DNA from 2 places in the Sedimentibacter sp. MB35-C1 genome. Region 1 is predicted to be linked to the other one. Evidence: riboswitches for the same ligand, from Rfam matches in the RefSeq annotation. Region 1 holds a riboswitch; the other holds the start of a gene.
The links. A riboswitch is a leader RNA that binds a small molecule or an ion and turns the genes downstream of it on or off. The one in region 1 is predicted to bind lysine.
Positions count from the first base shown of each region.

Region 2: it holds a riboswitch for lysine, as region 1 does, so the genes downstream of both, RBQ61_RS15190 (Na+/H+ antiporter NhaC family protein) here and dapA (4-hydroxy-tetrahydrodipicolinate synthase) in region 1, are expected to answer to the same signal.

Region 1 covers NZ_CP133188.1:1,211,164-1,226,575, reverse strand. The annotation lists gene RBQ61_RS05635 (ABC-F family ATP-binding cassette domain-containing protein) at 1-1,022, opposite strand, end outside; gene RBQ61_RS05630 (2-oxo acid dehydrogenase subunit E2) at 1,109-1,957, opposite strand; gene RBQ61_RS05625 (GNAT family acetyltransferase) at 1,997-2,569, opposite strand; gene RBQ61_RS05620 (RluA family pseudouridine synthase) at 2,738-3,424, opposite strand; gene ybaK (Cys-tRNA(Pro) deacylase) at 3,465-3,941, opposite strand; gene RBQ61_RS05610 (DUF1294 domain-containing protein) at 4,029-4,313, opposite strand; gene trmB (tRNA (guanosine(46)-N7)-methyltransferase TrmB) at 4,306-4,950, opposite strand; gene RBQ61_RS05600 (DUF2179 domain-containing protein) at 5,139-5,672, shown strand; gene RBQ61_RS05595 (aspartate kinase) at 5,719-7,041, opposite strand; gene RBQ61_RS05590 (aspartate aminotransferase family protein) at 7,149-8,309, opposite strand; gene dapD (2,3,4,5-tetrahydropyridine-2,6-dicarboxylate N-acetyltransferase) at 8,312-9,013, opposite strand; gene RBQ61_RS05580 (4-hydroxy-tetrahydrodipicolinate reductase) at 9,113-9,781, opposite strand; gene dapA (4-hydroxy-tetrahydrodipicolinate synthase) at 9,788-10,690, opposite strand; lysine riboswitch at 10,824-10,973, opposite strand; gene RBQ61_RS05570 (ATP-dependent Clp protease ATP-binding subunit) at 11,349-13,679, shown strand; gene RBQ61_RS05565 (DegV family protein) at 13,814-14,656, opposite strand; gene RBQ61_RS05560 (MarR family winged helix-turn-helix transcriptional regulator) at 14,744-15,187, opposite strand; gene RBQ61_RS05555 (DNA-3-methyladenine glycosylase) at 15,250-15,412, opposite strand, start outside.
Region 2 covers NZ_CP133188.1:3,124,023-3,139,434, reverse strand. The annotation lists gene hcp (hydroxylamine reductase) at 147-1,775, shown strand; partial or broken gene RBQ61_RS15215 (HD domain-containing protein) at 1,885-2,342, shown strand; gene RBQ61_RS15210 (ATP-binding protein) at 2,448-3,155, opposite strand; gene RBQ61_RS15205 (Crp/Fnr family transcriptional regulator) at 3,244-3,903, shown strand; gene RBQ61_RS15200 (AraC family transcriptional regulator) at 4,212-5,081, shown strand; gene RBQ61_RS15195 (diguanylate cyclase) at 5,458-6,969, shown strand; lysine riboswitch at 7,181-7,335, shown strand; gene RBQ61_RS15190 (Na+/H+ antiporter NhaC family protein) at 7,627-9,246, shown strand; gene RBQ61_RS15185 (NAD/NADP-dependent octopine/nopaline dehydrogenase family protein) at 9,446-10,519, opposite strand; gene RBQ61_RS15180 (sodium:solute symporter family protein) at 10,552-11,973, opposite strand; gene RBQ61_RS15175 (mandelate racemase/muconate lactonizing enzyme family protein) at 11,986-13,116, opposite strand; gene RBQ61_RS15170 (LysR family transcriptional regulator) at 13,477-14,424, shown strand; gene RBQ61_RS15165 (class I SAM-dependent methyltransferase) at 14,702-15,412, shown strand, end outside.

The DNA of each region.
Region 1 (15,412 bases):
CTGCCAATTTCAACATTTCCGCTGTCAGAGCTTATTTTTCCGGCAATAATATTCATCAATGTAGATTTGCCGGAGCCGTTGGCACCTACAATACCCAATCTTGCATCTCTTAAAACAATATATTCAAAATTATCTATTATTTTTTTCCCGCCATAACTTTTTGAAATATTTTTAATTTCAATTGTCTTTTTGCCAAGCCTTGATGATACCGAGCCAACCTCCAACTTATCATCAATTTCTGTTCCCATTTGTTCTTTGAGCTTTTCAAATTCTTGTATTCGTCCCTTTGCCTTTGTTCCCCTTGCTCTCGCTCCTCTCTGAATCCATGCCAATTCTTTTTTGTAGAGCGTCCTTTTTTTCCTCTCACTACTTTGTTCACTTTCCTCACGCAAAGTTTTTAGCTCAAGGAATTTCGAATAATTTCCCTCATAGGCATATAAATTTCCTCTGTGTAGTTCGACTATTCTGTTGGAAACTCTGTTTAGAAAATATCTGTCATGAGTAACCATCAATATTGCTCCACTGTATTTTATCAAGTAATTTTCAAGCCATGCAATCATTTCATTATCTAAATGGTTGGTGGGTTCGTCTAGTATCAGGAGCTCACACGGATTTACCAAAGCACTGGCAATTGCAACCTTTTTTCTCTGCCCCACAGAAAGAAGGCTTACATTTTTATCAAACTCATCTATTCCAAGCTTATTTAATATGGTCTTTGCCTCATACTCCATCAGCACTTTTGTTTCTGAAGAAGCATTTAGAAATATTTGTTCAAGCACCGTCAAGTTATCACTAAACTCAGGCACCTGGGGAAGGTAACCAACCCTTACGCCATTTCTGTAAACAATATTTCCGCTGTCAGGCTCTTCAATCTGTGCAGCAATTTTTAGCAGAGTTGATTTACCTGTTCCGTTTATTCCAACAAAACCAATTTTATCATTACTTTCTATATATAAATTTACATTGTCCAACAAAGGCTTAAGTCCAAAGCTTTTGCTGATATTTTCAAGTGTTAAAATCATATTTCAGCCTTTCAAATTAATATAGCATATCATTTCAGTCTAAATAAATAATTATTCCTTACTATCATCTCTTTACTTAAAATCCATCATTTAACATGCTCAACCTTTTCATTGATGCATATTTCGAGGAGGTGTGGATTATTAAAATATTTTTCCAGAAATCTAAGCGATCTAGCAAAGTATAAGCCGTCACAAATTCTCTCATCTAAAGTATAACCTATTATGCAGCACTTTTTGACAACAATCTTATCATTTTCTACCATTGGCATTTTCACAGTCTTGCCTAAAGCAGCAAAAATACCTGTTGTTCCAAAATCATAAAGATGGTGATAAATATAATTTGTATCTATTGATTTCAAATAAGTAAAAAACATTGACGTATGAAAGGGACTGGCCATAATAACGCTCTTGGGTAGCATATTGTACCTATCCATTAATTTTATACTTCTGACTAAAGTTTTCTTAACAAATCCCGGCATTGACATTATTCTTTTCGCCAATTTATCTGTATCATTATTTTTTTTACATGATATTGCTTCAGATATTTTTCGATTTATTATTTCAGTTATAGCAAAAATATCCTCTTGACCGGTAAACTCTAATTTCACCGTAGTTTCTTCCCCATCATCCCTCAGAGATCGCTTAACAGCCATAGAAACAAAAATGCCGTTTCGCTGATAGATTTTACTATTCATTACAAACCGGTTTAGTTGAGGTCTTTCAGCAATAAGTCGAACATAAGCAGCTATAAATAAATGCATATACCTGATATTAAAGCCTTGTTCTTTTTTCTCTGCAATATACCGGTCAATTGTATCTGCACAAAAAACCTGCTTAGAAAAATTCTGTGCATCGCTGCGCTTTTCCATAACATAAGGAATAACTTTCATAAAAGGATTTAGTGATTTTACCAATGTGCCGTCACTTCGCTTCATAAATTCCTCCGAAATTTACTTTTCAATTGTGGAATACAATTAAAGGTTAGAGCCTCTAGTTTTCTTAGACATATCATATCCCAATTCATAATATTGATTATTATTGAATTCAAATGATTTTATTACATCAAGGCACAGTTTTTCAGTATGAGCCTTAAATGATCTGGGATTAATTTTATTTATAAATGTTATTAGTATAGGGAACCGTTCTTTCATCTGCAATCTTGAAAATTCAAAAAGATTAGGTAAAACTTCAGTGCCTCTGTATTCTTTGTCTATACATACCGGTCCGTATTGATAAGAATTATTCGTTGAAAGCACCGTATCCAGGTATCTTGTATTAGGCAAATCTGCTATCATTTTTTGAAAAAGAGGCCATGGCTCCCAAAACTGCCATGAAGCTGCCATAACATACGCAACAATTCTTTCACCATGGCATGCTATTGCAAGCCCGTTTTCTTTTTCTATCAAATCTTTAAGTTGTTTTTCAGAAAATAAAGTTGTAACAAATCCATCTTGTTTGTCTTCTTCGCTCACTGTAGATACGTGATATTTTTTCTGAAGAAGTAATATTGAAGCAATGTCTCTTAAAGAAGCGTTTCGATATTCCATAATATTACCGTCCTTTCTTGAATAATAAATTACCTATATTATAACACTATTTTGCTATACGGTATATCATGTATTTAATATAATTGTTTTTTACTAAAAATAAAGGCGGTCAAGCCTATATCTTAACTGCCCTTACTATGCTTTACTAAAATATATTTTTTAAATTGCCTATAACATAAACAATGTAAATGGATATGCAGACGGTTCCGAAACAAACTCTGTAACCTTCTTTGTCTTAGGATGTTTGAATCCAAACTTATGTGACCAAAGAGCAATTTGAGTAAATTCCTTTTTCTTAACAAAAACTTTGTTGTATTTATTATCTCCCCATATAGGCAAGCCAGCATTTGAAAGCTGCACTCTAATTTGATGGTGCCTACCTGTATATAATTTTACTTTAAGCAATGACAGTGTGCCATATTCTTCAGTTTCCACAGAGTCGAGCACTTGATACTCAAGTTTTGCAAGTTTTCCCTGCTTATCATCCTGCACTGTAACCTTTGACATATTGATTGTTTTCAATTTCTTCAAATAATTCTCGAGAAGAATTGCTTTTTCAGTTTCCCCGCTGCCGCAAACAACTGTCAAATATTCTTTTTGTGTTTCTCTCATCTGCACTTGCCTAGAAAGCTCTTTATTTGCAAATTCCGTCTTTGCATAAATAATCAGACCACCTACCGGACGGTCAAGTCTATGCACCAACCCTAAATACATCTTATTGTCTTTTTTTTGTACATATTTCATCGCTGCAGTCATCAAATCCTCGTCATTTGATTTATCGCTTTGCGAAGGTACGCCTTGAGGCTTAACAAGACATAGTATATGCTTGTCTTCGTATATTATGTTTAGTTCCATTTGTTCTCCGATATTTTTTTTTAATATTCGCCTATGTTTCCTAAATTATATCCGCATAGGAAGCTTCCGCTGCTTTTACCAGGTCATCAGGCTTAATTATAATCTGTGTGCCTATTACCCCAGCACTTACAAGAATTTTATCCTGCAACAGTGCAGATTCATCCACAAATGTTTTATAATGTTTCTTCATTCCTATAGGAGAGCATCCTCCTCTGACATATCCTGTATTTTTGGTAAGTTCACGTAACGGAAGCATTTCTATTTTTTTCTCGCCGGATGCCTTGGCAGCCTTTTTCAAATCAAGTTCATATTCAACTGGAATGCAAAAGACATACAACTCTTTGCTGTGTCCTGTTGCTACAAGTGTTTTAAACACTGTTTCAGGATCTTTACCTGTTTTATGGGCCACCGAAACTCCGTCAATATTTCCATCGTTACTTTCATAGCTCATGTAGTCATAATCAATATTAATAGAGTCTAAAATTCTCATAGCATTTGTTTTATTGACTTTTTTCAAAATATCACCTCTATTTCAATTTATAAAAATTTTTGTGCGCTAAAAATTAAAAAGTTACAATTCTATACAAATCTTCAATTCTTTATATTACAGCATAATGATATAATTGTATATCTCATAATATACATATATATTAAAAAGAAGTGCAGCAATTGTAATTATAACAAATCCTCGTTTCTTTGTTTTATGGTGGAATAACTTCATTGCAGCAATGCTGCCAAATACGCCTCCTATGAAGCTTAATGTGTGCATTGTTTTCTCCTTAACTCTCCACTTGTCTCTCTTAGCCTTTTCTTTATCTATAAAAAATACAATAAATGATATTAGGTTTATACAAATTAAATATATTGTTGCAAACATTACTTTATTCATTTGTCTTCCTCACAATAAGCTTATTAATTTTTTTACCTTCATTTATAAACCTCTCTTCATATTCGGTCATAACATTGTCTTCAAGATAAGAGCTTCCATGCAAATCTCGTGTAATCATAAGAAATCCCCAACCGTTTTCTTTAAATTGCTCGACAGAATATTCAAACAAATCATTATTATCTGTCTTCATATGTATTTCTCCGCTATCTGTAAGAACCAACTTATATACATCCAAAAAACTTTTGTGTGTAAGCCTTCTTTTGTAATGCGAAGGTTTTGGCCAAGGGTCTGAAAAATTTAAATAAATTCTTTCAATTGTTTTCGGTTTAAAAACATCTTTTAATATATCTCCGTTAGAATAAACAATGTAGTAGTTTGGCGGGTCATTTTCAAAGACAGCTTTTGCGCATCTATATGCAACCTTAACACTTTTTTCAAATCCAAAAAAGTTTACATGAGGGTTTTTCAACGCAGTTTTTCTTAAAAACCCTCCTTTGCCACATCCTAATTCCACATGTATAGGATAATCATTTTTAAATACTTCATTTAATTTATGTCCTGCACTTTCCGGTTCAGTAATCACTCTTTCACAGTCCTTTAAATACTGATACTGACCGGGAACGTATCTCAATCGCATGTTTTTCTCCTTACCATAATGATGACTCCAGCTTGAGGGCTCCCCCAGCTGCTTTATATATCTGTATCTAACTTGAATTTTACCTTATTTTTAATTAATTAACAATATTAATTTGTGGCAAAAGTTATCTATTGCATATATTTCCTAAATAAAGTAGAATATCGGTAACAAACAATATGAGGTGAAATATGGAGTTTTTAATGAACATGAGTGGTCCTCTTTTGTATATCATTATATTTTGCGCTAAGATAGTGGAAGTCTCTGTTTCTACTATCAGACTGGTATACATTAACAAAGGTGAGCGAGTAAAAGGAACCATACTTGCATTTATAGAAATAACAATATGGTTGGTAGTGGTAAGCTCTGTACTTAACAATATAACCGAAGACCCTTTTAAAGCTCTTGTTTATGCAGCAGCATTTTCACTTGGAAATTATATCGGTGTTACAATAGAATCTAAAATAGCCGTAGGGCTTGCGTCAATTCAGGTTGTGGTAGCTGCCGAAACTGGGGAAAAGCTGGCTGAAATTCTGCGCGAACAAGGCTATGGAGTTACGATTATTGATGGCAAAGGTAAAAATGATAATAAAAAGGCTCTTCTATTTATTCAGTTAAAGAGAAAAAAGATACCTGAAGCAGTTAAGCTTATAAAGCAAACAACTCCAAATGCATATATAACAGTCAATGATATCAAAACAATGCTGGGAGGATATTTGAAATAGCACAATAAAGGGCGCTTTCGGCGCCCTAAATTATTTTTTACTGAATTTATTTTACAAAAGCATTGTAAATTGCTCTTATTGCCTTTTCAAAATCATTATCTTCAACACCAACTATTATATTAATTTCGCTTGATCCTTGATCGATCATGCGTATATTGATGTTATTTTCGCCCAATGCATTAAACAGCTTTGCGGAAATACCCGGTTTGAAAGCCATTTTGACGCCTACTGTAGTTACAAGGCTCAAGTTTTTATGAGCATGAACATATTCTGCCATGCATTTTTCTTTTAGCTCCTCTACCAATTCGTGGGTTATTCTTTCAACACTCTCTGTAGGAAGCACTATTGAGAAACTATCTATGCCTGAAGGTATATGATCAATGCTAATTCCTCTATCCTCAAAAACCTCAAGAGCTCTTCTTATGATGCCAATTTCATTTGCCATATGTTCCTTATGAACATAGAAAACCGTGAAATTTTTCTTTCCGGCTATACCTGTAATTACATGGTCATCACCGTTGCCTTCATATGATTTTTCGTCTCCGACTATTATTGTTCCCGAATTATCGGGCTCATTTGTGTTTCTTATGTTTATTGGAATCCCTGCTTGGCGTGCAGGGAAAACAGCTTCGTCATGAAGTACGGAAGCCCCCATATAAGACAGCTCCCTAAGCTCCTGATATGTTATTCTCTTTATTTGTTTTGGATTTTTTATAATTCTCGGATCAGCTATCATAAAACCTGAAACATCCGTCCAATTTTCATAAATATCCGCTCCTATGGCAGAGGCTATTATTGAACCCGTTATATCTGATCCTCCCCTTGAGAATGTCTTTATGCTGCCGTCAGGATATGAACCGTAAAACCCTGAAATAATTGCTCTTTCGGAATTTTCTAGCCTTTTCTTAAGCTCTTCATTTGTTTTTTCTATATTGACGGTTCCATCATAGTTAAAGAAAATAATATCCTTCGAATCGATGAAATCACAATGCATATAATCTGCTAAAAGCATTGCACTTAAATATTCGCCTCTGCTTACAATATAGTCCTCATCACACTTGTTGTCCAGATTCTTTTTAATAGTGTCAAATTCTTTTTTAAGATCTATCGTTAATTTTAATTCTTCCTTTATTGAATTAAATCTATCTTCAATGATATTAAATATGGTCATGTATGGTACCGAAAATTTAATATGTGCATTAGTCAAATATAATAAATCAGTAATTTTATTATCTTCCTTAAACCTTTTTCCCGGAGCAGAAACAACTACATATTTTCTATTTTTTTCACTTTCTATTATTGCCTTCACTTTTCTGAACTGATCTGCATCAGCCATTGAAGTACCTCCGAATTTTGCTACCTTTAACACGTCTTTCCCTCCTTTATCAATGCCTGATAAAATATAACTTTATTACAATAACACAGTTCCAATAATATGTCAACTTTTTTAAAACACATGTCCGCAATTCAAACACATTAAATTGTTGATACAATCTTTTCTAATACATTTATAAATAAATTAATATCGTTTGATGTTATTGTAAGCGGAGGAATTATTCTTATGACTGTACCCCCTGTTATATTTATAAGAACTCCTTCCTTCATTGCTCTTTCCTTAATCATTAGTGCATATTCTCCGACTTCAAGTCCAAGCATCATTGAAATACCCCTTAAATCCTTTATTACTTCAGGATAGGATTTTTTAAGAGAGAATAGTTTTTTATAAAGGTAGGAAGCATTTTCTTTTATTGCTTCCGCAAAAATCGGATTTGTCAGTTTTGTAAGGACAGCAAGTCCTCCTGCGCACGCAACAGGATTACCTCCAAACGTTGAACCGTGATCACCTACGCTCAAAACATTTTCTAGATGCTTTGATACTATCACCGCTCCCAGAGGAAGCCCTCCTCCCAAAGACTTAGCAAGCAGAATCAGATCGGGTTTAATGTTGTAATTCTTGTACGCAAACATTGTTCCGCATCGCCTTAAGCCTGTTTGTATTTCATCCATAACCAGTAAAAAGTTATATTTATTCTTCAGCTTCATTAATTCCTCAACAAATTCATTAGTCAAGGGTATTACTCCGCCTTCACCTTGTACAGCTTCCAAAAATACAGCCGCTGTATCTTCATCAACCATTGAAGCAAGACTTTCAGAATCATTGAACGTGAAATAATCAACACCGCTTATTAATGGTTCAAAATCCTTGCGGTATTTTTTCTGTCCTGTGAGAGCCAGAGCCCCTGTAGTTCTTCCGTGAAAAGAATTCTTCGCTGTAAGTATTTTATTTTTTTTGTTTTCTTTTCCCCATTTACGGATAAGCTTTAGAGCTGCTTCTGTGCTTTCAGCTCCGGAATTGGTGTAAAAAACTCTTCCTTCCATTGAACTTTCTATTAGAATCCTTGCCAGCTCATCCCTGTCTGAATCATAAAAATAATTGGAAATATGGGTATAGTCCTGCATCTTATCAGTCATTGCCTTTATTACATCTCTGTCATATCCAAGGTTATTAACCGCTATTCCGGAAAAAAAATCAAGATATTTTCTGCCATCCTTCGTATAGATATAATTTCCTCTTATTTTGTCTATTTCTAAGTCCAGCCTGTTGTAGGTTTTTAATATATATCTTTCGTCATTCATGGTTAGCCTCTCAAATCATCAAGAAGTTTTGTTTTCTCCGTTGTCCCGCTATCCTTATACTTTATTACCCTTGCAGGGCTGCCTGCAACCACAGCCTCTTCCGGCACATCCTCTGTCACTACGCTTCCTGCAGCAACAACTGCACCTCTCCCAACTTTTACTCCTTCAAGAACAACTGCATTTGCACCAATCAAAACATCATCTTCAATAATAACGGGCTGCTTGCTTGGCGGCTCCAGAACTCCGGCAATAACTGATCCTGCCCCTACATGTACGTTTTTACCGATTGTTCCTCTTGCTCCGACAACTGCGTTCATATCAATCATAGTTTTTTCACCTATTACAGCGCCTATATTGATAACTGCTCCCATCATAATAACTGCATCCCGGCCTATTTCTACCATGTCTCGTATAATTGCTCCCGGCTCTATTCTTGCATTTATTTCATTTGTATCCAGAAGCGGAATAGCAGAGTTCCTTCTATCATATTCCAAATGATAATTTATTATTTGAGGATTTTCTGATAAAAGCCTCTGAGCATCTCCATATTCTCCTATACAGATGGCCATATCCCCTGACGAAAAAATTTTCATGTTATAATTATTCAAATTTATAGTAACCCCTGAAATATAAAGCTTAACAGGTGTTGATTTTTTTGCATCTTTTATATACTTTGCTATTTGGTATGGGTCTTGTAAAAACATTTTTGCCTCCATATTTAATCTGATTTTTTTATTTGCTCTTGTAAATCACCTATTCGTGTCAATAAAATTAGTTCACTTGTCATATTTATTTTTGCCATTTTAAAAAAAGTCTTCTGTGCTATAAAATCCTTTCTGTTTTAAGGAGAGCCTCGAAGCTAACTCCAAGGCTCCTCTTGCAAATATATTTTTCGAAAATGACGTATGCTTTATTTCAAGTATTTCATCCACACCGGAAAACATAACCGTATGCTCTCCCGGAATTGTGCCGGCTCTCATCGCAAGTGTATCTACATAATCTCTTCCGGTTGCCTTCATTATATCCTTGGCAATTGTTTTGGCAGTACCGCTAGGTGCATCTATTTTCTTATTATGATGCTTTTCTATAATATTTATGTCAAAGCTGTTTAGTTCAGCAGATATGCACTTAATTATTTTTCTGAGCGCATTTATACCCAATGAGGTGTTTGAGGACAAAAGCACAGGTATTTTTTCCCCTGCCCTTTTCATTTCAGATTTCTGCTCATTGGTAAATCCGGTTGTGCATATCAGCAAAGCACATTTATTTTTAACAGCATAATCTATTAAAAATTTACAATTGGAAGGGTTGGAAAAATCTATTACCACATCTGCATGTTCATTTATATCGTGACCTAAATAACCATTTCTCGGTGAAAGATGACCGATAACATTTATATTTTCATATGATTTGGCCTCTTTTACCAAAACCTTCCCCATAGCACCGTTGATACCGCATATAACTATATTCATATATCTTTACCTTCTACCTGCGCCGCTTGTTATAATAATACCGCAGCGGTTCATTTCACTAATCAGTTTTTCTTTGTTTTCTTCCGACATTCTGTAAAGAGGCTCTCTCACCTCAGAACTGCACATATTCATCAAACCCATTGCTTCTTTAATAGGAATAGGATTTGTTTCAATAAATAAGGCATTAACAAGCCCATTCATACCAACCTGAGCATCTCTCGCCTCGATAAGCCTTCCATCTTTAAAGTCATCAACCATTTTTTTAGTTTCAGACGGCATTATATTGGCAACTACTGAGATAACACCATGACCTCCCAAGGCCATCAAAGGAATAACCATATCATCGTTTCCTGAATAAACAAAGAAATCCTTAGGACAAATCCTTATAATTTCCGCAACCTGGCTTATATTTCCGCTGGCTTCCTTAATTCCAACAATATTTTTAATCTTTGAAAGTTCTAATACTGTACTTGGCTCTATATTCATTCCCGTTCTTCCTGAAACACTGTAAACAATTATGGGAAGCGCTGTATTTTCTGCAATTAATCTGTAGTGATTTATCAAACCGTTTTGAGTAGTTTTGTTGTAATACGGAGTTACTATCAATAATCCGTCAGCACCCGCCTCTTCGCAAAATTTAGCTTTTTTAATTGCTGAAGATGTGCAGTTGCTTCCTGCACCCGCAATAACAGGTATTCTCTTGTTAACTCTGTCAACAACAAATTTAATTAATTCATGATATTCATCATCGGTAAGTGTTGATGCTTCTCCTGTTGTTCCTGCCACAATAATTGATCCTGACAGTTCAACATGCATGTCAATAAGTTTTTCCAGGGTATTATAGTCAATTTTCCCATTTGAAAACGGCGTTACCAATGCCACTCCGCAGCCTCTTACAAAATCTATCATTTCTTTTCTCCTTATAAAATTATTTTTTTATAAATAATTTTCATGCCGCTTTTTAAAAAATGATAATAAAAAAAGCGACATAAGAGCAAAAGGGCTCTCAGACGCTTGCAAAAAACACTGAACCTTCTGCCCAGCACATTACAGCTCTCTTTTATAGAATTGGGAAGCATCCTATAAAAACAGTATTACATCTCTTAAACGTAAGCCCAGGGAAAACCCTTCGGCGAATCACCCTTTCAAAGTTGTTCTTTTACTATTGATCTTCGCATCCTCTGTAATATACCCATGAAAATATTTAATTTCTATACAGTATATTGCCTTATGTGAAATATGTCAATAAAAAGTTTATATATAAATAATTTATTTTCATAATAATATAAGATATTGCAATAATTGCAAAAAAACTAAGGTTGTAAAACAAAAATATGAGGATTTATGAAATAATTCCTTAAATCGGTAATAAATATGATTATTTGACATATAAATATTTAATTTCTGTTACAATGCAAATTTTTTAATGCATTTTTAAGAAAAGTATATTATAATCGACTTTGTATAGCTATTAATTATGGAAAATAATAAAATGTGAATAAACGTATTATAGAAATAAAATTACTCGTTATAGTTAATTATAAACTATGTATTGCAAATATAGGAGATGAAAAAAATGTTATGTTCAGTATGCAAAAAAAATGTAGCTGTTATATATGTTAATAAAATAATTGAAGGCAAGATGCAGACTACCGGTCTATGTATTCCATGTGCAAAAAAACAAGGACTGGCACCTATGGAACAAATCATGAGACAGGGTGGAATGAAACCTGAGGATTTTGAAAATATTAATAATCAGCTCACAGAAATTATAGGAGATATGGATTTAGAGAAATTAACACAAGATGTAGAAGGCGATGACAATGAAAATATGAATTCCATTATGAATTTAATGAATTCGGCATTTTCTGGCATTTCCAATTCAAACAATGGATTTCAACCTTCTGAAGAAGCACAAAATGAAATGGATGTTGCAAAAGGCAGCAGCACTTCCGGAGCAAAGGTAAAAGAGAAAGTTAAACGAAAAAAATTAAAATACCTTGATACTTACGGTACTAATCTGACTGAGCAGGCTAGATATGGAGAGCTGGACAGAATTGTCGGAAGAGAAAGAGAAGTAGACAGGGTTATACAGATCCTAAACAGACGCTCTAAAAATAACCCTATTTTAATAGGTGAGCCAGGAGTGGGCAAAACCAAAATAGCTGAAGGGCTTGCTGTTAGAATTTCCGAACATAAAGTTCCAATTAAGCTTTTCAACACAGAAATTTATCTTCTTGATTTAACAGCTGTTGTGGCAGGAACTCAGTTCAGAGGACAGTTTGAATCTCGTATGAAAGCAATAATTGATGAAGCCAAAAAAGCCGGCAACATAATTATAGTAATTGACGAAGTACACAACATTGTGGGTGCAGGGGAAGCTGAGGGCGGCGCCATGAATGCTGCTAATATATTGAAGCCTGCTCTTGCAAGAGGAGAGGTTCAAGTAATCGGAGCCACCACTTTGGATGAGTATCGAAAACACATAGAAAAGGACAGTGCATTAGAAAGAAGATTCCAGCCTGTAATGATAGACGAGCCTTCTATTAGCGACTCTATTGAGATTGTTAAAGGAATAAAGGATTATTATGAGCAATATCACAATGTGAAAATATCCGACGAAGTAATTGAACAGGCAGTATTAATGTCTGAAAGATACATCACAGACAGATTTTTACCTGACAAGGCTATTGATGTTATAGACGAAGCAGGTTCCAGAGCTAACCTTAAAAACAGTGGATTAGTAGAACTTGAGGCACTAAGATCAGAATTGAAATCTATAAGAGAAGAAAAAGAAGACGCTGCCGAAAATGATGATTATGAAAAAGCAGCCGAACTTAAAGTAAATGAATTAAAAGTTGAATCAAAGATTAAGGATCTTGCAATGGATTGTGAGAATGTGCAGCTTACGACTGAAGATATTGCCTATGTAATTGAAGCATGGACTAAAATTCCTGTTCAGAAAATAAATGAAGCTGAAGCTGAAAAGCTAATTAACCTTGAAAGCAGACTTCATAAAAGAGTTATTGGGCAACATCCTGCTGTATCAAGTCTCGCAAGAGCCATAAGAAGAAATCGATCAGGCTTTAGAAAAAGAAAAAAGCCTTCGTCCTTTATATTTGTAGGTCCTACAGGTGTAGGAAAAACAGAGCTTGCAAGAACTCTGGCATATGAACTGTTCGAAAATGAAGATACAATTATAAGACTTGACATGTCAGAATACATGGAGAAACACACAGTTTCTAAATTAATCGGAGCGCCTCCTGGATATGTTGGCTATGATCAAGCAGGATTTTTAACTGAAAAAATCAGACGAAAACCATATTCTGTTATATTACTTGATGAAATAGAAAAAGCACACGAAGATGTATTCAATATATTGCTTCAAATATTGGAAGACGGCAGGCTTACAGATAATCAAGGCAGAACAGTTAACTTTGAAAACACAGTTATTATAATGACTTCAAATGCCGGTACAACAATTAAAGCAAACCGAATAGGCTTTGAAAACAAAGAATATGAGGCAATGGAAGCAAAAGTAAAAGATGCTCTGAGGCAGGCTTTTAGACCTGAATTTTTAAACCGTATAGACGATATTATTGTATTCAGCGAATTATCAAAAGAAGAACTTGCCCAAATAGTTAAACTTATGTTAAAAGAAGTTATTCAAATAGGAGCAGAAAAGAAAATCCAAATAGATGTGTCTGATAAAATGAAGGATTTCATCCTAGAAAAAGGATATAATAGAAAGTATGGTGCCCGTCCTTTGAGACGAACTATTCAAAAATACATTGAGGATGAAATTTCTGAAGCATATTTAAAAGGAGAAATAACAGAAAACAGCTCTGTTTTTGTTACAATCAATGATGAAGACAAAACTGAATTAACTATTAAATAAATCATGTGGGTGATGCAGAGTGATTAAAATTGTCATAATGTATCGCCCTTTTTTTAAGGCAATATAACCCGGGACACACTAAGATGCTAAAAGTCTGCCATTCTACTTATGGCAGACTTTTTAGAAATGTATTGCTATTTGTTTAAAAATCCTAATCCAAGAACTCCCGGACCTGAGTGCGTACCTATAACCGCACCTACTTCCTGTTCAATAATATTTTTGATTTTATATTTTGACTCCAAAGTCTCTCTCAATATTTTCAACTGGTCATAATTTTGAGCATAGAATAAAAGCAAAGTTTTATCCGATAAGTCAAACTCGTTCTTTTCAATCCATTCATCAAACCACTTTATTGTTTTATTCTTACCTCTTACTTTTTCGATTACTGCTAGCTTTCCGTCCTTGATTTCAAGCATGGGCTTAATATTCAGCAGCGACCCTACTACTGCCTGCCCCTTTGAAAGCCTTCCTCCCTTTTCAAGATACTTCAGCGTATCAAGCCCAGCCACAGCAACTATCTTTTCTTTTGCTTTTTCCAACTCTTCTACTATTTCGTCAATTTGTCTACCCTGCTCAACTAATTCTATTGCTTCCAATATTAAGGCAAAAGCTCCAAGACACACGCTTTTTGAATCTATAATCCGTATGTTATCACTGCCTATCATGTTTTTTGCTATTCGCGCAGAATCATATGTTCCGCTTAATTCAGGAGCAAGAAATATTCCTAAAACCTGATCCCCTTCAAGAAGTATTTCACTGAAAGTTTCCACGAAAGTTCCGGGAGAAACCTGAGAAGTTGTAGGGAGCTTCTCGGCATTAACTAATTTTTTAAAAAACTCCGTAGAACTTAGTTCAATTTTGTCCATATATGATTCCTCTCCAAAATTTACAGTCAAAGGAACCATTTTTATATTATGTTTTTTAATAATATCCTCTGTAACATCTGAAGTACTGTCTATAACTATTCTAATACCCATGCTAACCTCACATTTTCATAATCAAATTTTTTGATAATAAAAGTATTTGAATGCAGAAACCCTAAATAATTTAGAATTTCTACTGTGCTAAAACTTGTATTTATTGTGGAAAAATATATCTATGTTGGATAAAACCTTTATTAAAAGCTCTTCTTCCTTGCTGTCAAGCTGCTGTAGAGCGCTAATAACCAAATCCTTGTGGAAATTCTCATGTGATTTGTATGCGGCAATTCCCTTATCGGTCAGTTTAATTTTAACCACTCTTCTGTCTTCTATCGACCGTTCTCTGACTACATAACCTTTCTTAATAAGGTTATCTACAGCAGTCGTAAGTGTTCCCGATGTAATTCTTAAATCCTTGGCAGTATCCGACATAGTCCTTTCCCTGCCCATGCCTATGTTATCAATGACATGCATTTCAGATATTGATAGATCTGAAAAATCACCGACTTTTAAGCATTTTTCTTCTATATCCAGAACATCTGCAAAAAGCCTAACAAGTATTTCATTCAGAGTATCATGATTGCTCATTAAACCACCTCAATTTATTTTGATAATCAAATTATATTTATTTTTAACAAATTTGTCAACAATTATTTACAAATAATATATCTCCAAAGAAAATCTTTTGCTTCCTCTGAATAATCGATATTTATTCTTTTAGTTCTGTTGACGCTAAAATCTTCGAACCCATCATCTTCCACATATATTTCGCCGCCGCACAAATCGATGCCATTATGATCCTTTGTAATTCTT
Region 2 (15,412 bases), 1.7 Mb from region 1:
ACAGCCCATATTTTTATAAAAATTTGTAGATTAGTTCTATATTGTTGCTTTTGCAACATACTTATGCAAAATTTAGCAGTATAATGGATATGAATAAATTTGTAATTCTAATTTCTAAAATTTTAATAATAAAAGGAGGATTTCAAATGAGTATGTTTTGTTATCAATGTCAAGAAACAGCAAAAAACACAGGTTGTACAGTGAAAGGTGTTTGCGGAAAGAATGAAGAGGTTGCAAAGCTTCAGGACCTTCTGATATACACACTTAAAGGCATTTCGGATATTGTTGTAAAAGGAAAGGTTGATGTACATAATTTGGACAAGACTAATTATGAGGTTCTAAGCAGCTTGTTTATGACTATTACCAACGCAAACTTTGATGATGATCATATTGATGCACAAATCAGTAAAATGATTAAGCTAAGAGATGAACTAAAAAATTCTGTTAACCTTAACGATTTCCACGATGCATCAACATTCACGGTGGATTCAAGAGGAGCTATGCTTGAAAAAGCAACATCCGTGGGTGTTCTTTCAACAGAGAATGAAGACATTCGTTCCTTGCATGAAATGATTATTTATGGACTTAAAGGTATGGCGGCTTACGGCGAACACGCAAAGAATATTGGAAAAGAGGATTTAGACATTAATGCTTTTATTTACGAAGCATTGGCAGCAACACTAGACGATTCTCTTACAGCTGAGGATCTTGTGGCATTAACACTGAAGACGGGAGAATATGGTGTTAAGGTTATGGCTTTGTTGGATGAGGCACATACAACGAGATTTGGGAATCCTGAGATTACCGAGGTTAATATCGGGGTGCGAAATAATCCTGCCATTCTTATTTCAGGTCATGATTTAACTGATTTAGAGCAACTTCTTGAGCAGACTAAGGGTACTGGTGTTGACGTATATACCCATAGTGAGATGCTTCCTGCACATTATTACCCTGCTTTCAAAAAATATGACAACTTTGCTGGGAACTACGGAAACGCATGGTGGAAACAGCTTGACGAATTTGTATCCTTCCGTGGTCCTATTCTTTTTACAACGAACTGTATTGTTCCGCCTAGGAGCGAAGAAGTAAGGGGCAGAATCTTTACTACTGGAGCTACCGGATATCCTGGCTGCACGCATATTAAAGCCGATGAAAATGGCAAAAAAGACTTTTCAGAAATAATAGCACTTGCTAAGACACTGCCTTCGCCAGAAGAAATTGAGACAGGAAGCATTGTAGGCGGCTTTGCTCATAATCAGGTGATTGCACTTGCGGACAAAGTAGTTGAGGCCGTGAAGTCTGGCGCAATTAAAAAGTTCTTTGTTATGGCAGGGTGCGACGGAAGAATGAAGTCAAGAGAGTATTATACAGAATTTGCCAAAAATCTTCCAAAGGATACTATAATACTTACTGCGGGTTGTGCTAAATATCGCTATAACAAGTTGAATTTAGGTGATATTGGTGGAATTCCAAGAGTACTTGATGCAGGTCAGTGCAATGACTCTTATTCACTAGCAGTTATAGCACTAAAACTTAAGGAAGTTTTCGGTCTGGACGATATCAATAAGTTACCTATTGCCTTTAATATTGCTTGGTATGAACAGAAAGCAGTAATTGTCCTTTTGGCATTACTGTATTTAGGTGTGAAAAACATACATCTAGGACCAACACTACCTGGCTTCTTGTCTCCTAATGTGGCAAAGGTTTTGGTTGAGAAATTCGGTATTGCAGGTATTGGTACAGTTGAGGATGATATTAAGTTATTCATGGCATAAAATAGTAAATAAACAATATATAACTCCTGACAATCAATAGTCTTTGTCAGGAGTTGTTTTTTAAACGGAGGGATATAGCATGGATAAAAAATCTGTTTTAATAAATTAAATGACTAAATATTATGCAAGTGATGTGAAAAGAATTAATCATTTTATGAAAGTATATAGCTTTGCAAAAACAATTGGAGAGATGGAGAAGGTAGATTGCTTAAACCAAGAAGTTTTAGAAATTACAGCAATTGTTCATGATATTGGAATTAAATTAAGTGAGCAGAAATATAATTCGAGTTGAGGAAAGTATCAACAAATTGAAGGCCCTGCTTAGCAAAGGAATTACTTGAAAAGCTTGATTATGAAGACACTATAATTTCAAGAGTGTGTTTTATTGTAGGACATCATCATACATATACAGATTGATGTCATAGATTTTCAAATTTTTGTTGAAGCAGATATTTTAATCAATATATATGAGGATGAAATTTCGAAGGAAGCAATTTGCAAAATAAGTGACAATTATTTTAAAACGGATGCAGGGCAAACTTTTTGAAACAAATGTATTTGCCATAGCCTAAACTAAGAATTAAGACTACTTTTTGATATAGAAAAAATTAGAACACCCGCAAGATTTAGGTGTCCTAGCATTTGCAGGTGTAAAAATAAATGGTTTATGAATTATGCTTTAAGAATTTTGCCATCAGTTGAAATTGTTATGACTTGCCAAGGAATGAGTTTCCCACTATTTTGAAGGGCTGTTTTAACAGCATTTTCAATACCACCACAGCATGGAACTTCCATTCTTACTACTGTCAAAGACTTTATATTATGCATTTTTAGTATGGCAGTGAACTTTTCGCTGTAATCACCTTCATCCAGCTTTGGACAGCCTATAAGGGTTATTTTGTTTTTCATAAACTCATTATGGAAATTGCCATATGCATATGCCGTACAGTCGGCTGCAATTAGCAGGTGAGCATTATTAAAGTAGGGTGCGTTTGGTGGAGCTAGTTTAATTTGTACTGGCCACTGGTTCAATTGGGTTTGTATTGTTGCAGGTGTTTCTACCTTGGCTTCATTAATAACATTACGCATGAACGTTTTTGATTGAGTACCAGGACAACCACAAGCCAAATTTTCAGGCTGCTTATTTTCCATATTCATCTTTACCGCCGTCTCATCATATGCTGCTGCTTCTCTTTCTTCAAAACTGATAGCATTGGTTGGGCAAGCCGGTAAACAGTCACCAAGTCCGTCACAATAATCATCACGAAGAAGCTTTGCTTTTCCGTTTACCATACCAATGGCTCCTTCGTGACAGGCAGTAACACATAATCCGCAACCATTGCATTTATCTTCATCTATTTTTATTATTTTCCTAATCATTTTAAAGTCCTCCTTGTTTTTTATAATCTTAGTATAGTATAATGAACATAAGACGTCGGTTGCATTTGCAACACATAAGAGGTGAATTATGAAGAAGTATCTTAAGCAATTACAAAATAATGAATTGTTCAATAATTTTAATTTAAATGATTTGGAAAGAATTTTAAATTGCCTATCTGCAAAGGTTAATTATTATAAAAAAAAGGATGTGATAATACAGCAAGGAGCCCAAGTTCACTATGTTGGGATAGTTTTGTCAGGAGGTATTCAAATAATAAAAGAAGATATAGAAGGTAATATAAATATTATTTCTCATTTAGGTATCAATGATATTTTTGCAGAAGCATTTGCATATGCTGATATTTATGAATGCCCTATCACAGTGCAAGCCACTGAGAATTGTGAAATAATGTTTATTGATTGTAAACGAATCATCAAAACTTGTAATAATGCCTGTGCATTTCATTGGAATATGATAGAAAATATGCTTTCAATGATTGCAAGAAAAAATATAATGCTGAATCAAAAAATGGAGATATTATCAAAACGTACTACAAGGGAAAAGTTATTAGAATTTTTCAATACACAAATTCAAATAAATCATTCTAAAAGATTTTCAATACCTTATAACCGAGAAGGACTTGCATTTTATCTTTGTGTAGATAGAAGTGCACTGTCACGTGAGTTATCTAATATGCGGGATGAGGGGTTATTAAAATTTAATAAGAATGAATTTGAAATTCTTTAAACGAAAACAAATATGTTAATGTTTATTTGTCAAATACATTTGTACATGACATTACACATATCCCCACAACCTTTCGGCTGTCAACGATATGTCTTAGTTAGTTAGGCTGTTTAGATAAGATATGATTTTAATGAGAGTGAGAATATTGATTCGCATTTTTGTTAGAAAGAATTTAAGCTTTTATGGTAAAGTTGTTGTGAAATATGACGAAGTAAAGGTTATTAATATTTAAATAGACAAATCAAAGCAATCTAGGATAGGAAATAATAGGTATGCTTTAGTACAATTTATATATGGAGGTGAGAAAAATGGATTTTATTCAAAACTTGCAAAAGGCGATTGATTATATAGAAGACCATATATTAGAACCTATTAATTATGAAGATGTTGCAAAGCATATATATGTGTCAAGCTATTATTTTCATAGAACATTTAGCTTAGTGACTGGTATTACAGCTAACGAATATATTAGGAATAGAAGATTATCTATGGCCGGGCAGGAACTATCTATATCTGATGAAAAGGTAATTGATATTGCTTTAAAATATGGTTATGAGTCACCTGAGAGTTTTACAAAAGCATTTACCAGATTTCACGGCATTACACCTAATGTAGCAAGGCGTGCAGGTATTAAGCTAAAATCCTTTAATCGACTTCTTATTAAAATAAAATTGGAAGGTGGTACTATTATGGATTATAGGATTGAAAAAAGAGAACCATTTAAATTACTTGCTAAGGTTGAAAAGTTTAGAAATGAATCAATTTCAGAAGAAGGAAACACCGAAATTCCAGACTTTTGGAAAGAATGCGGCGTCAATGGCACATTTGAAATACTAAAACAAAACACTAGTAAACATAGTATTTATGGAGCTTGTGCACCTATTTCAAAAGAAAGCTCATATTTTGATTATGGGATTGGTATGGAATTTGATGGTGGTAATATGCCGGAAGGATATACAATATGGGAGGTAAATCCTACTTTATGGGCTGTATTTAAATGTATTGGTGAAAATGGAGATTGCATAGGCGAAACATGGGGGAAAATTTTTTCAGAGTTCCTTCCAAGTTCAGAATATAATATGATTGATGATACCGATTTTGAATTGTACTCCCAAGAGCCTAATGCAGACTGTTTCTGTGAAATATGGATTCCCGTTGAGAAGAAGATATATGTATAATTGATAATATTAGTTATGAGTATAATTTTTACTTAATAATATAAATGCAAAACTACATAAAGAAATCCAAGAGGTGAAGTCTTCGATCAGCTTATATCGATAGGCTTCGCCTCTTTTTTGCTTCCTATCCGGACAAGAAGGCAAGAACTGGACAAGATTATTGATAATGTGAATGGCATCAAATTGCAGTTATTACTTAAACGAGTTAATAATGAGTACATCAGTAGTCAAAGACGTGGCAACCGGTGAAAAGGTATAAAATTCAGCTTAAAAAATCGTTAACATATTCTTGCTTGAGTAGTAGAAATAATATATAATTTAATGATAAACATATCGAATACTTCAAATACTGTTTACTTAATCTAAGGTGGCGTCTATGGGGTTACTGCAAAACATATTGTTAATATCCTCTTGCTTGTTGCTTATGGCTTTGGCAATACACACAGGAGCAAAATTTAATATCATGGGCATGCCAGCATTGTTTGCCATGGTTGTATTTTTTATGGTATGGGTGATAGGAAATTTAATTGAGGTCAATGCATCAACATTTGAATGGATGCTGTGGGGAAGAAATATTCAACAAATTGGTGTTTTTTTTACTCCGCTGTGTACATTTTATTTCAGTATTGAATACACGGCAAATAGAAAATTGAGGGTGCTTGCATACATAATAAGTGTTGTCCAAGTAGTTTCTGTTCTTCTTATTTTTACAGATCAATACCACCATATCATGCGTATAAGTGTTGAACTGCAAACAGATACTGTGTTCGGGCATGCAATTGTTGTTCAATCAACAACAATTGGGTCAATCTTAGTTGCTTTCAATTTCTGTATTCCTTTGATAGCTGTTGTAATTCTTATACTTTTTGTGAGGTCTGTATCAAATAATCTGCGGCGTCCGTTGTGGCTGATTATCATAAGTATATTTGCAACTTTTGTCATTGCAACTGTACAATCTACAGTATTAAGTGATATAGGTATCATTATACCGATATCGGTTTTAAACCTTCCGTGTGTTGTGCTGCTGTTCTACGCGGTTCTCAGTGGCGGATTCCTTGGAATCACGCCGATAGCTCTCAATAAAGTGTTTGAAGTTATTGATCAGGGGATTATTGTTATTGATTACAATGGTAATGTTATCGAATATAACAGACGTGCCTCAGAACTGATGAATGATTTGGACTATTACGACTCTCTTGAAATTGGTTCTAATATTTTGGAACGCATACTTGGTGAACCAAAGCACCCCGGAAAATTATATATTTCGGTTGATGATTTGCCTGCCGAACTTCCAAAATCACAAAGCGGAAGATATATTTCATTAGCCCGTCATACGCTGGAGAGGTCTGGAGGAAGATTTTTCGGGTACGTTCTTGTTTTGACCGACATAACATTATTGAAAGAACGTGCGGAGCTTGATCCTCTGACTGGCATTTATAACCGCGAAGGTATGACAACAGCTTATTCGCAATTGCAAAAATATTCCCAAAGCAATCCTAATGTATCTGCAATAATTATCGACTTGGATAATTTTAAAAATATTAATGATACATATGGTCATTTTGGGGGAGACATGATTCTTAGGGACTTGGTCAATACAGTACAAGCCTTTTTGGAAGGAAAGTATGTTTTTGGGCGTCACGGTGGTGATGAATTTGTTGTGCTTTTGCCCGTGGAGATTGAGGAAGCTTTTGATTTTGCTGAAAATTTACGAAAGAGCGTTTCTGAAAGAATTGTTCAATACTTAAATCATAAAATTTATTATACCATCAGTGTCGGAATTGCAGGTTGTAATTTTCAAGAGAACTCTTTAAGTGATCTTCTTCATAAAGCTGATCTAGCTTTATATAAATCTAAGCAGCTTGGGAAAAACACGATAAGCATATAAGTTTTAGTTGCATCACGAAAAATGGGTTGAAATCAATAGTTTATAGAGATTTCAAATTAATTTAATAGGAATATTATATGTTCCCTCAGACAATTGTTTGAGGGACTTTTCTCTGCTTTTATTTTTCCTTCAGTGTTTTGATAAAATTAATCACATAATATGCATTGACTTTATCAGATATATCTGTTAGTATTTACTTAAATTGAATACAATGTGTTACAGAGGCTGCGACTTGTAAAGAGTACTAATTAAGGAAAGGTACAGTCGCCGAAATGTATATTATTTATATACATTGGGGTCATGTAAAAAATACATGGCACTGTCTTTAGCAGTTTACCCGACTGTTCGAGGAGTGCTGGAATACATTTGGGTAAGCAATATGTGGAATAAATGCCATGAGTCTTACTCATGGCATTTTTTTGATTTTTGCAATGAGTAAGATTTACTAATAAGAAAAATGAAGTTGCTTAACGCATTATATTTGATGGAATGAATATTAGGAGGGGAAAATAAGTATTACGGTCCTAGGATACAGCTTAGGACACATGATTTATCAAAATTAGCAGAAATACTTTGTCAGGGTGACTCAATTTTTTTGCATATAAATGTATTGGTGTAAAAAAATAACCCTGCTCATCAGAAAAGGAGAATTTTAAAATGAATTTTAATAAGAGACACATTTTTATTGTAATTACATTAGTTATGATAATAAGTATGCTGTTCACTGTTGTAGCATTTGCAGATGAAGCAGAAGAAACACTTCCAGCTGTATATTCAACAGCTTGGGCATTGCTGCCGCCGATTATTGCTATTGCCTTAGCATTAATTACAAAAGAGGTTTATAGTTCATTGTTTATAGGTATAGCAGTAGGTGCTTTACTTGTAGCAAACGGAAATCCGGTTAATGCGCTTGATACAATGATTATTAATGGATTTATTGCCAGTTTAGCTGATTCTTGGAACGTAGGTATTCTTATATTTCTTGTAGTACTTGGAATTATTGTAGCAATTATGAACAAAGCCGGAGGTTCAAAAGCTTACGGTGAATGGGCTAAGAAAAAAATTAAAACTAGAAGAGGTGCAATGGGGGCTACTTTTGGTCTTGGTTGCTTAATATTCATTGATGATTATTTTAACTGCCTGACAGTTGGTAGTGTTATGAAGCCAGTGACAGATGGGCATAACATTTCAAGAGCTAAGTTAGCGTACCTGATAGATGCTACTGCTGCTCCAATATGTATGATTGCTCCAATATCATCATGGGCTGCTGCAGTATCAGGCGTTTTAGAAGGTTACAATGGTTTAGAATTATTCATAAGAGCTATTCCTTATAACTTCTATTCACTACTTACTATAGTAATGATTTTGTTCATTATATTTACTGATATGGATTTCGGTCCAATGCTTAAGCATGAAAAAAACGCCAAAGAAAAGGGAGATTTGTTTACAACTGCTGATAGGCCATTTGAAAATGCAGTTCCGGATGCAAGCTCAGACAAAGGTGGAGTTATAGACTTGGTTCTTCCTGTAATTATACTTATTGTATGTAGTATAATCGGTATGATTTATACAGGAGGATTCTTTTCAGGAACATCATTTGTAGAAGCTTTTGCAAAATCCGATGCTTCAGTTGGTCTTCCAATGGGATCTTTGGTATCATTGATTTTGATATTTATATGGATTGTTGCAAGAAAAGTTTTATCATTCAGTGATTTTATGGAGTGCATTACCTTAGGATTTAATGCAATGGTTCCGCCAATTCTTATTTTAACTTTTGCATGGACGTTATCTTCAATGACAGGTGCCCTAGGAGCAGCTCCTTATGTGGCTGGTCTTGTAGAAGGAAGTGCGGCTGCGCTTAAACTTCTTTTGCCTGCAATTATCTTTGTAGTTGCTTGTTTCCTCGCATTTGCTACAGGTACGTCATGGGGAACTTTCGGAATTCTTATTCCTATTGTTGTAAATTTGAGTGGAACTATATCTGCAGATATGCTTATTATAGGAATTTCGGCTTGTCTTGCAGGCGCTGTGTGTGGTGATCACTGTTCACCTATTTCAGACACTACGATTATGGCTTCATCAGGAGCTCAGTGCAACCACATTAATCACGTATCTACTCAGCTTCCTTATGCTTTAACAGTTGCAGGTGTTTCCTTTGTAACATACATTATCGCAGGTTTTGTACAAAGTGTAATGGCATTACCAATAGGCATTGTTCTAATGATTGGAACATTAGTGGTAGTTCAGAAAATATACAGGGCAAAAGTCGAAGCATAAAAAACCCCGATAAAAGATAAACCAGGTGGTTAATACCAGTGCATAAAGTGTGTACACTAAAGCTATATGTACAAATAATTTAAAAGTAAAGAGGTTACCTATTAGATTACGGTAACCTTCTTTTTACGTTTTTCATTCTTAAAGGAGGCTGAAAAACTTTTTGTTTTATAAATAGAAGAATATGCTAAGCTTTAGATAATTAACCCCTACACATTGCAATAAATTTTTCCTTGGATACATTTTCAAGGCCAAGGTTTTTCAGAGTTCTACCTTCTTCAATACCATCAATCATAGCTCTTGCAATTACAATTATCGCGTCCGTACAAGGAGTAGGCACTCCAGCAATTTTGCCCATTGTTTGAATTGCAACTAAAGAGCATGGAATGTCTTCCATAACGTATCGAGTATTCAAAGATGTTTGACCTTTGATTCCATGGTAACCTTCACAATTAATAATAACTTCGTGGAGAGTATCACCATGAGTTTCATAAATATCTGAATATTCTTCTTTTAGAGTTATGCAGTTTACTCCGAAAGCTTTAGCGATTGCCATCCTTTCTTCATCCAACTTTTCTACAAACTTTGCCTGACTTGGAGTCATATCCAGATAGTATTCAAAAGGTGTTTTAGATTCAATTCTACCTGTATTTAAGATTGTAGGGCCAGGATGCATAAATGCATTTAAGTTATCTAAACTTACACGTATAATATCTTCACAAAAATCGAATTGAGGCAATATACCTGCAAAGAGCTTTTTTGCTTCTTCATTTCTGCTGGAAGGATATGTAGATGCAGTAAAACTTGTTTTTTGACCTGCTATTACAACATGTCCAACTTCTACAGCACGGCAAGCGAACAATAAAGTCGCAGTACAAGCTAACATAATGTTTGCGGTACAATTTAAATCATCCAGCTGCTTCTTGAATTCAACAGTACCCAATGATGCGTTGGGATTTAATACAACACATTGGCCATCTTTTAAATAAGGCATCATTTTCTTTGCCATATCTTTGTGGTAAAGAGACGGCAATACTACTAAAATTATTTTTGCGCCTTCCATTACTTCGCCAATATCTGTACTAGCCAAAGCAATTTTTCCAAAGCCGGTTATATTGCTGTTGCCTTCGATTAAAACGCCGCCTTTTTCATTCAATATATCAACAGTTTCTTTTACAATATCAAATATTTTTACTTCGTGACCGTGCAAAGATAGGTAGCCTGCAAATGCTTGACCGCCGTTTCCCGCTCCAATAATTGCAATATGTTCTTTCATTTTTATCACCCTTTTTCTATAAATTTTAATAATTAGTTGTTAAGGTTTAAATTTTTTACTTTATTTGATACCTTACTTGTCATTGCACTTACAACGATTAATGTTATAAATGATAAACAAACACCGATTGCAGCATAATTTATGGTTGTTTTAAGAATCAAACCGGTTGTTGCACCAATTGCCCCTGCTATCATGCTTGCGCCAATTCCTTTAGAGGTAATGAAATTTTTATTGCGAAACGCATAGCCTACATAAATAGGACAAAGCAAGGTTGCTGCAGAGAAACCGTAGGTTACGGTTAGCCATCCTAATGTATCTGTAAAAACAAGACACATTAAAAGTGCTACTACCATTGTTACGCCTGAAAGCATTCTTGAAATTTGCAACATCTTTTCAGGAGGAATATTTTTTTTAAATGAGGGGATAATGTCTCGTGTAATATTAACTACAGCAGATTGTACACCACTACTTACAGTAGACATTAATGTTGCAAAAACCAGCGCGGCAAACGCTGCCAGTAAAGGCAGAGGTAATTGAGACATGAACCAGCCTGTCTGACCGTTGTCTGCAATATTAGGGTTAACAGAGTTGATGGAAATGCCCATATAAACTGCCCATGTGAAACCGATTAAAGATACAACAAAAGAAATAAATAGGCTGCGATTTACTTTCGATTCATCTTCCATTGCACATACACGTTGGAAGTATAATTGATTTGTAACACCACCGGGAAGAATAGCAAATATCCACAGGAAGATTGTGCTCCAACCTATTTTTTGTAAAGAGCCGCCGATTGATACTAAATGAGGTTCTGCATTGTTAACAATTCCTGTTGTTCCACCTGCCATATTTGTAGCATAAAGTAAACTTGCAATCATAAATACTACAATAAAGCAAGAAAAAATGAAGTCTGTCCAAGCGACGGTTTTTAAACCGGCAGGCATTATAAATAGCAAGCTAACTATAGCAAAAATTATGCAAATAGTATTATAATTTAGGCCTGTTAGTTCTGAGTAAATGCTACCAAAGGCTGTAATTTGTGATGTTACCCAACCAAATGGAACAATAATGGTCATAACCGCTGCAATTACTTTAATAATTTTATTTTCACCGCAAAAATTATCAAAAATTTCAGGGATCGTTGTAAAGTTGTTATGTCTCAACCATCTAGCGATTAACATAATAACTAAGAGGGGGGAGCAAACTAAAACGCCATAAACCATGTGACCAACACCATTGCGGTAAGCGCTTGCAACATGTCCTACTAATACACCTCCACCCATGATACTGGCAAATTGTGTACCAATAACGACAAACATTGGAAGGCTTCTACTTGCTACCGCCCAATCTTCTTCAGAAGTTTTTTTCTTTCGGTTCATGATGAATGTAGGCAATAGGGTTGCTATAATAACAAAAAGTGTCGCAATGATAATTGCAATTGTTGTAATATTCATTTTACATACCTCCTATATAACTATATATTGTGCTACTTTGTACTTTTGAATTGCTGTATAGTTCAATTCGATACCTAATCCCGGTGATTCAGGAACTTCAACAGTACCATTTGGACGGATTAGTCTGTTAAAATTTGTAATGTCTTCAGCCATTCTTTGAACTGAGAAATACGCATGTCCCATGGGTACCAATGCTGAGGCAGTTGCACCAACAGCTAAGCTGGCCGCTTGTGTTATGCCTTCTTCAATCATAGAGTTAAAAAAGAGTCTGATGCCATTTGCCTTTGAAAATTCGCATAATTCAGAAGCAGGTAAAATACCGCCATTTTTTGTAACTTTTATACTGAAAATATCTACAGCCTCAGCCTGAATTAATCTTCTTGCATCCGCCATACTTACAATTCCTTCATCAGCAGATATAGGCATAGAAACAGCACGACGAACCTTAGCAAGACCGTCTACGTCCCAATATTTAACGGGCTGCTCAAAGAACATTAAGTCACAATTTTTAACCAGTTTTCCATAACGAATCGCTGTATCTACATCCCAACCTTGGTTTGCATCAGCGTTTAGCATAAAATCAGGGCCTGCTGCTTCTCTTGCTGCAATAGTACGAGCGGCGTCTAATTTATAATCTTCACCGCCAACTTTAATCATACAACCACGATAACCCATTTCTTTTATTCTTAAAATGTCTGCAACGCTTTCCTCTGGGGTTTCACCACCGAGAGACCACATAACGTCTATTTCTGATCTTAATTTACCGCCAAGTAGCTTATGGACAGGCATATTTGTTGCTTTTCCCGTGATATCATACATCGCCATATCAACTGCAGATTTTGCAATGTGATTGTTCAAGATGAGCGCATCCATTAATCTATGGATTTCTCTAATATTTGTAGGATCCTTACCAATTAAATAAGGACAAATTATGTTTCTTAGCAATAATGTGCATGTATCAGATGTATCCCCTGTAAAAAGTGGCCAAGGATCACATTCTCCATAACCGATGAAACCTTCATCAGTATGTACTTCTAAAACAATTATAGAAGAATCAAACAATGTGCCGTATTCTTTAGATAATTTATAGGGCTTTTTTAATGGTATTTTTAATTGATTAATTATGATTTTGCTAATTTTCATTCGAAACCTCCAGTCTTGTACTTTTTGAAAGTTACTTTTGCTTGGATGTTATTTTGATAGTTGTTTTTTCCATGGAATGTTATAGTCAAATAGAAGCAAAAATTTTAGTAAATTAAATAAAATTTTATTATAATTTATATAATCAGATTAGCACAACTCTTTGTTTTTGTATAATATAAATATGTATATATATTTTATAGATGCTTATTTATATATTTTACATAGTTTTCGATAATAGATTGATCTGTTATAATTAAGTTGTATCACTAGCGTAAGTTTGATAAAATAAAATTATTAAAAAAAGATGCTACATTATGATATTATTCAAAAAAAGATTTGAAATAAAAAGGAGGTTTTTTTTTGTTTTCTGCAAAAGAATATATATTAGAAGTTTATAAAACGCATAATTTCTCTAAGGCAGCACAAAATCTTTACATATCGCAGCCTTCTTTAAGCGCAACAATAAAACGTTTGGAAGAAAAAATTGGAGAACCTATTTTTGATAGAAGTACATATCCAATAAAATTAACAGAATGTGGATTGAAATATATTGAAGTAGCGCAATCTATTTCTTCTGCGGAGTCGGATTTTAAAGCCTATTTAGAAGATGTTCATAATTGTAATACAGGAAATCTTTCTATTGGGGGAAGCAATTTTATGATTTCGTATGTGTTACCAAAGGAGATTAGAAAGTTTAGATCGCAATATTCAAATATAAAATTGAATATTGTAGAAGGAGATATTTCTCCAATGCTGGAAAAACTATATTGTGGGGAAATCGATTTACTGATCGATGCTTGTGAAATAAATTCTAAGAAATATGTTGAATTTAAATACACACCGGAAACTCTTTTGTTGGCTATACCGGAATCGTTTTCTTGCAATGAGCAATTAAAATCGTATGGTTTGACGAAAAATGATATATTGAAAAATATTCATTTATTAGAAAAAACACCAATATTACCTTTACACCTTGTCAAAAATGAACCCTTTATATTTATGAAACCTGATACAGATACATATAAAAAATCAGTTAAATTATTTGAAAATGAAAATATAAAACCTAATATTATTTTATCCTTTAGCCAGCAGGTTACAACCTTTAATATGGCATGTAATGAAGTAGGATTGGCGCTGATTAGTGATACTTTGATAAAAAATATTGCTTTTTATCCATCTCTTGTTTTTTACAAAATAGGTGATTCAGACATTAGGCGGGATATTTGTTTTTATAAAAAGCGGGGCAAAAGATTGACTTGTGCTATGAGAGCTTTTTTGATGAGCTTACAGATTACCTTTGAAGAATAAGATTTAGAATTATGATATATAAACTAAAGTTTTGAATTATAGTTTATAATATTAAACAATTTGGTAAGAAAAATATATCAGTAATATTTACCGGGGGTATTGCATGTGCTTGCAGGTTTGTTTTGTAGTTTAATTTTAAAATAAAAATTGGTGACAAAATATGTAATGTAAATAAATTTTATTAATTTTCTATACTTACTATACCATAAAATGAGCAAAATTTCAAGTCTTGTAGTTTTTGAATTTTAGGTGTATTAAGTATAAGAGGTGATTTAAAATGGAACAAAAAAGTATGACGGCACTTGTTAGTGCATTCTCAAGAGCGTACCATGTTGAAAATAATAAAGTTAAAATTTTTGATGACAGCATTGCCAAGATGCTTTTGAAGGATGAAGAATATCTTCAAATTTCAAAAAGTATGGCAGACGGTATTGGTTTTTTCAATCCTAATTTTACAGGAACAAAAGATGCTGCTCTAAGATGGGTAGTAGACAACCAATTGTCCCCTTCACCGCTTGGTAGAGCAGCTTTTGCAGAAAAAGCACTTCAAACAGCTGTATCGATGGGAACAAGGCAATATTTAATTTTTGGTGCAGGTTATGACACATTTGCTTATCGTCAACCTTCTTGGGCGGATAAAATACAGATTTTTGAGATTGATCATCCTTCTACTGCAAATGATAAGAAAATGCGTCTTGAAGAAGCTAAGATTGAAATACCAAATAATGTTCATTTTATTGCAGCAGATTTTACAACTGAACAGTGGATGACAGCGTTGACTCAAAATACTGCATTTGATGAAAATTATATTAGCTTTTGCAGTATTCTCGGGGTTGCATATTATCTTTCTAAGCAAACATTTGAGGAATTGATTACTGTGCTCAGCTCAATTTTACCAAGTGGGAGTTCTATTGTATTTGATTATCCTGATGATAATAGTTATACTGAGAAAGCAGGAGAGCGTGCGAAAAAACAGGTTTTGTTGGCA